Linked DNA regions of Salinarimonas sp.. The protein of the gene in region 1 binds, or shares a complex with, the protein of each later gene. Links are inferred from orthologs where the notes say so. Each region holds a gene or a part of one and is shown on either strand. Other genes may lie near its edges.

What was found. Proteins that work in one complex are often made in the same cells at the same time.
Region 2: the proteins of trxB (region 1) and trxA are in contact, whole or in part, in a crystal structure (PDB 1F6M), measured with the Escherichia coli proteins. The link is inferred for Salinarimonas sp. from one-to-one orthologs.

Annotation. Positions count from the first base shown.
Region 1 is NZ_CP157794.1:4,137,972-4,143,076, forward strand. Bases 1,065-4,052 are described here. They hold trxB (thioredoxin-disulfide reductase), read right to left. Parts: upstream 3,066-4,052; coding sequence 2,064-3,065; downstream 1,065-2,063. Other genes in these bases: ABL310_RS19370 (hypothetical protein), read left to right, coding at 1,065-1,767; ABL310_RS19380 (mitochondrial fission ELM1 family protein), read right to left, coding at 3,070-4,052. Outside these bases: more of ABL310_RS19370, read left to right, coding at 961-1,064; more of ABL310_RS19380, read right to left, coding at 4,053-4,140; ABL310_RS19385 (Lrp/AsnC family transcriptional regulator), read left to right, coding at 4,248-4,736; ABL310_RS19390 (hypothetical protein), read right to left, coding at 4,749-5,105.
Region 2 is NZ_CP157794.1:5,195,736-5,199,473, reverse strand. What follows is about bases 1,059-3,738. They hold trxA (thioredoxin), read left to right. Parts: upstream 1,059-2,078; coding sequence 2,079-2,399; downstream 2,400-3,738. Other genes in these bases: coaA (type I pantothenate kinase), read left to right, coding at 3,647-3,738; ABL310_RS24180 (phosphoribosyl-ATP diphosphatase), read left to right, coding at 3,291-3,650; hisF (imidazole glycerol phosphate synthase subunit HisF), read left to right, coding at 2,492-3,268; addA (double-strand break repair helicase AddA), read left to right, coding at 1,059-1,939. Outside these bases: more of addA, read left to right, coding at 1-1,058. UniProt on the Escherichia coli protein: Participates in various redox reactions through the reversible oxidation of its active center dithiol to a disulfide and catalyzes dithiol-disulfide exchange reactions.

The DNA.
Region 1 (5,105 bases):
GACCTTCCTGAGCAGGGCCTTCAGCTTGGCGAAGGCGTTCTCGATGGGGTTGAAGTCCGGGCTGTAGGGCGGCAGGAAGCGCAGCTCGGCTCCGGCCGCCTCGATGGCCTCGCGCACGGCGGGGGTCTTGTGGCTGGCGAGGTTGTCCATGATCACCACGTCGCCGGGGCTCAGCGTCGGAACCAGGACCTGCTGGACGTAGGCGAGGAAGCTCGCCGCGTTGATCGCGCCGTCGATCAGCATCGGCGCGTCGATCCCGCCGATCCTGAGCCCGGCCACGAAGGTCGTGGTGCGCCAATGGCCGTGAGGGATGCCGGCGCGCAGGCGCTCGCCTTCGGGGGCGCGGCCCCGCAACCGCGCCATCTTGGTGTTGAGCCAGGTCTCGTCGATGAAGATCAGCCGCTGCGGGTCGAGCTCGGGCTGCTCCTCGAACCAGGCCTCGCGGGCCGCGGCGACGTCGGCGCGGTCCTGCTCGCTGGCGTGGCCGGACTTTTTTTGAACGTCAGGCCGTGGCGGCCGAAGAAGCGGTGCACCGTCGAGGGCGCGAAGCGCTCGCCGTGCTCGCGCTCGAGCCGCTCGGCGATCTCGACGAGGGTGAGATCCGGCGCCTCCTCCACCATCGCGAGGATGACCGGGCCGAGCGCCTCGATCCGCCCGGACCGCGTGTCGCCGCCTTGCGCCCGCGGCGCGACCGAGCCCGTCTCGCGCCGAAGGTTGAACCACTTCACCGCCGCGGACGGCGCGATCCCGAAGCGGTCCGCCGCGGCCCGGCGGCTCATGCCGGCATCGACCGCAGCGAGGACGCGCTGCCTCAGATCCATCGAGAGGGGCTTCGTCATGGCGGCTGGCCTCCTCCGCCAGCCTCTACCGTGAATCACGAACTGGCCTCGAAGGGAATCCCCCGCGCGATTCCATCAGGAAGCGATCTGCTCTAGTCTCCAGCTTTGGAGAGGTGCGCCGATGGCACAGCCGACGTCGCAGAAGGACAGCGGGCGCCGCGCGCCGGCCTATCTCGTCGCCGTGCGCTACGAGACGCCGCCGGTCGCCGGCATCGCGCCCGGAGCCTGGACGCTGATCGAGACGCACGCCGAGGACTGGCGGGCGCGCGACGGCGCGCGCCTGATCGCGAGCTTCGTCGAGAGCGGCGGCGGCGCGGTCGCCGTGGTCGAGGAGCCGGAGGCGCCGGACGCCCGGCCGCGGCTCGTCGAGATCTACGGCGACAAGGCGCTCGCCGAGAGCCTCGCCGCCGTCGAGCGCACCGCGCCCGCCGTGCGCGACGCCTTCGCGGCGGCGATGACCGAATACTGGAGCGCGATCCTCGCCCGGCGCCCGAAGGAGCGCGGGCGCGGCCCGAAGGGCAAGGCCGTGCGCCCACGCGCGAAGCCGCGCTCGCGCATCCGGCTCCTCGCCGGCGGCGGCCTCGCCGCGGCGCTCGCGCTGGCGCTGGCCCTCGGCCTCGCCCGCGTTCTCGCGCCGGACCCGCCGCTGTCGACCGCCTCGGTCCCGCCCGGGCCGGAGCTCGAGTTCCAGCGCGCCGGCGGCTTCATGCTGATGCGGCCCAGCGACGCGGAGGAGCGCGCCCACGACGGCCAGCTGCTCTACCGCGCCTACCGCATGCACCCCGACGGGCGGCGCGAATACGTGGGCCTGCGCCTCGCGGACGGCTCGGAGCCGCCCCCGCCGCCGCAGGTCGGCAGCCCCGGCCAGCGCGGCGGCGTCAACCACCTGCGCGCCATCTCCGAGAGCTTCGGCGGCGGGCGGCGGTAGCGCGGCGGGGGCTCTTCGGTTTGGTGCAGACCGAGCAAGCGGTCGAGCGCTCGCGAGCCATCGATGCAGGCTCTCCCCTCGCCCTCGTGGCGAGGGGTCGGGGGTGTGGGTCGTGCAGGACTATCGCGACCGCGATGCCGCGCGAACCAGCAGCGTCGAGCTCGTTCTGCTTGGGCTCGCGCTTCATCACGACCCCCATCCGCCCCCTTCGGGGGCACCTTCTCCAAGAACGAAGGACGAGCGGCTGACGCCGCTCGGTGAGGGCCTCCAACGGCGCGGGACGATGTGCGACTCGTCTACTCCCAGGCGGCGAGCATCTGGTCGTGCTGCTTCTCCTCGGCGCGCACGGCGGGGTCGGCGGAATGCTCGGCGAGGAACTTCTCGGCCTCGAGCGCGGCCATGCAGCCCATGCCCGCCGCCGTCACGGCCTGGCGGTAGACGTCGTCGGCGACGTCGCCGGCGGCGAAGACGCCCGGCACCCCCGTGCGCGCCGTGCCCGGCTCGACGACGAGGTAGTTGCCGGCCTTCATCGGCAGCTGGCCCTCGAACAGCTCGGTCGCGGGCTTGTGGCCGATGGCGATGAAGACGCCGTCGGTCCTCACCTCCTCGATCGCGCCGCTCACGGTGTCCTTCAGCCGGACATGCGTCACGCCGGCGGGCATGCCGCCGCCGCAGATCTCGTCGACCGCCGCGTTCCAGCGCACCTCGATCTTCGGGTTGGCGAACAGCCGGTCCTGCAGGATCTTCTCGGCGCGCAGGCTGTCGCGCCGGTGCACCAGGGTCACCTTGGAGGCGAGATTGGCGAGATAGAGCGCCTCCTCGACCGCGGTGTTGCCGCCGCCGACCACGACGACCTCCTTGCCGCGGAAGAAGAAGCCGTCGCAGGTGGCGCAGGCCGAGACGCCCGCGCCCTGGTACTTCTCCTCCGAGGGCAGGCCCAGCCACTTCGCCTGCGCGCCCGTGGAGACGATCAGAGCATCCGCGAGGTAGACGTCGCCGGAGGAGCCTTCCAGCCGGAACGGGCGCTGCGACAGGTCGACCTTGGCGATGTGGTCCGAGACGAGCTTGGTGCCGACGTGCTCGGCCTGGGCGCGCATCTGGTCCATCAGCCAGGGGCCCTGGATCACGTCGGCGAAGCCCGGATAGTTCTCGACGTCGGTCGTGATGGTGAGCTGGCCGCCGGGCTGGATGCCGGAGATCAGGACCGGCTCCAGCATGGCGCGCGCGGCGTAGATGGCGGCGGTGTAGCCGGCGGGGCCGGAGCCGAGGATGACGAGCTTCGCGTTCGTGGTGGCCATGGTCCTACTCTCCTCGCGTCTCGGCGGGTTCGCCGAGCGCGGTCTGCGGCAGCCCGAGCGCCGCGCGATGGGCGCGATAGGCGCGCGCCAGGGCGGCGGCGACGACGGGCGTCGAATCTAGGGGCTCGTACCGGGTTCCTTCAAGGCGTCCGCGAAAGGGCCGCGCCACCCCCTGCCTCTCGAGGCCCGAGACGAGCGTCTCGAACTTTCGATGCCCGCCCGTCGGCGCGAACACAAGCACCGGCGCGCCGGAGGCGGCGGCTTCCCCCAGCATGTTGGTCGAATCGGCCGTGACGACGATCGCATCCGCCAGCGCGAGGAGGGCGACGTAGGGGTTCTCGCCGCTCCCGTCCCAGAAGAAGCCGCCGGTCTCGGCCGCCAGGCGGGCGAGGCCCGCGCGCAGGGCGTGCGGCGTGCGCCGCGAAGCCGTGATCATCGGCCGCGCCCCGTCCTCCCGGGCGAGACGGGCGAGATCGGCGAGGAGGCGCGCCTGATCCGCGTCGGTGAAGCGGTGGTGCCGGCTGTCGCCGCCGGCGAGCACCGCGACGCGCGGGCCGGGCAGGCCGGCGAGCCGCGGATCGGGCGCGGCGCGGGCGGCGGCGAGACGCGCGGGCGTCACGCGATGCGGCGCGGTGAGCGTGGCGAGGACGGTCTCGCCCCGCAGCCGGTCGTGCTCCGAAACCCAGACGAAATCCGCGGCGGAGGGCCCGGTGCGCGGATCCTTGAGAAACGCCGTGAAGGTTCGTCCGTCGCTCGCCCGCTTCAAGGCGGGGAGGTAGGGCACCGCGCGCCGGCCGGAGGCGATCACGAGATCGGGATAGGGCTCGGGCAGCGGCCCCTCCGGCCGGCCGGGACGCTCGCGCGGGTCGATCGGCCCGCGCGGGGCGAGCCAGGCGAAGGGCCGGCGCGGGCGCACGCGACGGATCTCGGGGGCGAGCCCCAGCGCCTCGGCCACGCCGAGGCATTGCAGCTCGTCGCCGGCCTTGCCGTCGGTGAGGACCACCGCGCGGGTGGGGAGGAGCGCCCCAGTCTCGTCCAGCGTCTCGTCCACCGTCTCGTCCAACGTCTCGACCACCTGGACCTTCTCGGGCGATACCCCGGGTGAATGCGTCCCCGCCGCTTGTGCGGAGGCGACGGGCGGTCTACCTCTGTCCTGGCGCAATGGCCAGGAGCTCTTCATACGTGCGTGGACGTCTCGACTCCATAGACCTCGCGATCCTTCGCGAGCTGCAGGCGGACGGCAGCATCACGAACGTCGAGCTCGCCCGGCGCGTCGGCCTGTCCGCGCCGCCCTGCCTCAGGCGCGTGCGCGCCCTCGAGGAGGCCGGCGTCATCAAGGGCTACCGCGCCATGGTCGACCCCAAGGCGGTCGGCATCGAGGTCGTCTGCTTCGCCATGGTGCAGCTTCAGAGCCAGAAGCAGAGCGACCTCGTCGCCTTCCAGGCGCACATCAAGGACTGGCCGTCGGTGCGCGAGTGCTGGACGCTCTCCGGCGACATCGACTTCATCCTGAAGTGCGTCGCGCCCAACCTCTCGGCCTTCCAGGCCTTCGTCGGCGATCTCGTCAGCCTGCCCAACGTACGCAACGTGCGCACGGCGCTCAGCCTCGACCAGGTCAAGGACGAGCCGCTCGTCCCGCTCGAGCAGATCGACACCGAGACGACGCCCTGAGGACGCGGCGGCTCACAGCCGCCGCGCCAGCCAGCTCGCATAGGCCTCGGCGAGGTTCACCGCCCGGCGCTGCTCGAAGCTCTCGGCGTACCAGGGGCCGGACTGGCCCGGCGGCAGCGCGACGCGCAACGGCGTCGAGGCGATCACCTGCCCGTCGACGGTGAGGAAGGCGTCCCCCGCGAGCTCGTCCGCCGACATGCCGCCGGGCGCGCCGAAGCCGAAGATCCAGTCGTCCTGCCCGCCCGAGCCGTAGCCGCGCAGCTCGAACCGGTCGAGCACCACGGTGAGCGTCGCGCCGCCCCGCGCGCGGCGCCCGGCGAACTGCGCTTCCAGCGCCCGACCGAGCGCGACCTGCAGGAGGTCGGCGTA
Region 2 (3,738 bases), 1.1 Mb from region 1 along the record:
CGTGCACGAGAGCGTGCGGCCCGAGGCGCCGGGCCTCGTCGAGCTCTGGCCCTGCGAGCGGCCGAGCCCCGCGGCCGAGCCCGACGCCTGGACGCATCCGGTCGACGCGGTGGAGGCGCACGCGCCGGCCGTCGTCACGGCGCGGCGCATCGCCAAGGCGGTTTCGACCTGGACGACGACGGGCGATCATTGCGGGCGCGTGCGCCGGCCGGGCGACGTGCTCGTCCTGGTGCGCAAGCGCAACGCCGCCTTCCACGCGGTGATCAAGGCGCTGAAGGACCGCGGCATCCCCGTCGCCGGCGCCGACCGGCTCTCGCTCACCCGCCACATCGCGGTGGAGGACCTGATCGCCGCCGGCCGCGCGGCGCTCCTGCCCGACGACGATCTCACCCTCGCGACCGCGCTGAAATCGCCCCTCGTCGGCCTCGACGACGACGATCTCGTGCGCATCGCCGCGCGCCGCGGCGGGGAGACGAGCCTCGCCGCCGCCCTCGCCCGGGCGGCCGAGGCGGGCGACCCCGCCGCGCGGCGCGGGCGCGAGGCGCTCGACGCCTGGCGCGGGCTCGCCGCCGCGCACGGGCCGTTCGGCTTCTACGCCGCCCTGCTCGGCCCGCGGGGCGGGCGGCGCGCCCTCGTCTCCCGCCTCGGGTCGGAAGCCGGCGACGCCATCGACGCCTTCCTCGGCCTCGCCCGGGAGGCGGAAGCGCCGGAGGCGCCGTCGCTGGCGCGCTTCCTCGCCGGCTTCGAGGGCATCGAGCGCGAAATCAAGCGCGACCTCGAGAGCGTCGCCGACGAGGTGCGCGTGATGACGGTGCACGGCGCCAAGGGGCTCGAGGCCCCGGTCGTGATCGTGCTCGACGACGCGGGCGCGCAGGCGGGCCGGCTCTCGGCCCTGCTCGAGCTGGCCGACGATCGCGACGAGCCGCTGCCGGTCTGGGCCCCGTCGAAGGAGCTCGATTGCGCGCCCCTCGCCACGGCCCGCGAGGCCGCCAAGGCCCGCGCCGCCGAGGAGGCGAACCGCCTCCTCTACGTCGCCCTCACCCGCGCCGAGAGCCATCTCGTGGTCGCGCCCTTCCTCAACCGCGCCGACCGCGACGAGCCGGAGACCGCCTGGTCGACCATGGTCCGCGTCGCGCTCGCGGACGCGCCCGGCCCTGCCGAGGCCGACCTGCCCTATGTCGCGGGCGCCCTCGTCTGGCGCGAGAACGCCGACGTGCCGGCGGGTTCCGGCGCGCCCGGCGCCAGCGAGGCCCCCGCGCCCGCGCCGGCGGAGCCCCCCGCCTGGCTCTTCGCCCCCGCCGCGCAGGAGCGCGAGGCGCCCCCGCCGCTGCGCCCGTCGAACGCGCTCTCCGCCGCCGATCGCCGGCCGCGCCCGGCGGACAAGCCCTTCGTCGCCGCCGCGCGCCTGCGCGGCACGCTGATCCACGCCCTGATCGAACGCCTCCCCGCCCTGCCGGAGGCGGCGCGCGCGCAGGCGGCGCGCGCCTTCGTCGACGCCCGGGCCAGGGGCCTCGACGAAAACACGCGCGGGGCGATCGTCTCCGACGCCTGCGCCGTCATCGCCGACCCCCGGCTCGCGCCCCTGTTCGCCCCCGAGGCCCTGGCGGAGGCGCCGGTGGCCGGCCGGGTGCGCCTGCCGGACGGCGTCGAGATCGCCGTCGCCGGCCAGATCGACCGGCTCGCGATCACGGACGAGGCCGTGTTCTTCGCCGACTTCAAGACCGCCGCGCGCCCGCCCGCGCCCGACGCGCCGCTCCCCGAGACCACGCGCGCGCAGCTCGCCCTCTATGCTGCGCTGCTCGCGCGGATCTGGCCGGAGCGGCGCATCGAGGCCCGCCTCGTCTGGACCGCGGGCCCCACCGTGCGGACCCTCTCGCCGGCGGAGCTGGAGGAGGGCCTCGCCATCGCCGCGCGCCGCCGCCGGGAGGCGGGCGGTTGAGGCCCGCCCGGGACCCGCCGCCCGCCCGCATGCGCAATCCCGCGCGCTTGATCGGCGCGCGGGCGACGCCTACCTTGCGCTCAACACGCGCAGACAGCGGGCGGCGCGCGGCCGCCCCGACAAGCAAGGAACCTATTCCATGGCGACGATGAAGGTGACCGACCAGAGCTTCGAGGCGGACGTGCTGCAGTCCGGCGAGCCCGTGGTCGTGGATTTCTGGGCCGAGTGGTGCGGCCCCTGCCGGATGATCGGCCCGGCCCTCGAGGAGATCGCCGGCGACATGGCCGGCAAGGTCAAGATCGCCAAGATCAACGTCGACGAGAACCCCGGCGTCGCCGGCCAGCTCGGCATCCGCTCGATCCCGACGCTGATGATCTTCAAGGGCGGCCAGCTCGCCTCCCAGAAGGTCGGCGCCGCGCCCAAGGGCGACCTCCAGCGCTGGATCGAGGCGAACGTCTGATCCCGCCCACGCTTGACGGGCCTCTCGCCCCTCTTGCATGAGAGTTCCGCGGCCCGCCCCTCCCCGGCGGGCCGCGCGAGAGACCCGGACCCATGCTCAAGACCCGCCTGATCCCCTGCCTCGACGTCAAGGACGGCCGCGTCGTCAAGGGCGTGCAGTTCGTCGACCTGCGCGACGCGGGCGATCCCGTCGAATGCGCCGTGGCCTACGACCGGGCGGGCGCGGACGAGCTCTGCTTCCTCGACATCACCGCGAGCCACGAGGATCGCGGCATCCTTCTCGACGTCGTCACCCGCACGGCGGAGGCCTGCTTCATGCCGCTCACCGTGGGCGGCGGCGTGCGCACGGTGGACGACATCCGCGCGCTCCTGCTGGCGGGGGCCGACAAGGTCTCGATCAACACCGCCGCCGTCGCGGACCGCGATTTCGTCCGCCGCGCCTCGGAGAAGTTCGGCGCGCAGTGCATCGTGGTGGCCATCGACGCCAAGCGCGTCTCTGCCGAGGGCGAACCGACCCGCTGGGAGATCTTCACCCATGGCGGGCGCAAGGCCACCGGCCTCGACGCGATCGCCTACGCGAAGGAGGTCGTGGCGCTCGGCGCCGGCGAGCTCCTCGTCACCTCCATGGACAAGGACGGCACCAAGTCCGGCTACGACGTCGCGCTGATGCGCACGATCGCCGACGCGGTCTCCGTGCCGGTCATCGCGTCCGGCGGCGTCGGCACCCTCGACCATCTCGTCGCCGGCGTGCGCGACGGCCACGCCAGCGCCGTGCTGGCCGCCTCGATCTTCCATTTCGGCGAGCACACGATCGGCGAAGCCAAGCGCGCCATGGCCGACGCGGGGCTCCCCGTGCGGCTCGACGCCTGACCCCGCCCGGCGAGCGCTTCCGATGACCGGCTTCACCCTCCCCGATCTCGCCCGCATCCTCGCCGCGCGCGCGGCCGCCTCGCCGGACGAGTCCTACACCGCCCGGCTCGTCGCCGATCCGCAGCGCGCCGCCAAGAAGTTCGGCGAGGAGGCGGTCGAGGCCGTCATCGCCGCGACGGCGGGCGACCGCGCGGCGCTCGTCTCCGAGAGCGCCGACGTGCTCTATCACCTGCTCTGCCTGCTCCAGGCCCGCGGCGTCGCGCTCGACGAGGTCATGGCCGAGCTCGAGGCGCGCACCGGCCGTTCCGGCCTCGCCGAGAAGGCCGCGCGTACGGAGGACGGCGTGCGCGCCCCCGATCCGGCCGAGGGAGGCCGCCCGTGAACCCGGTCGATCCCGCCCACCGCGAGACCCTCGCCGAGGCCGCCCAGCGCGGCGACATCTCGCCCTATCGCCGCTTCACCCGCGACGA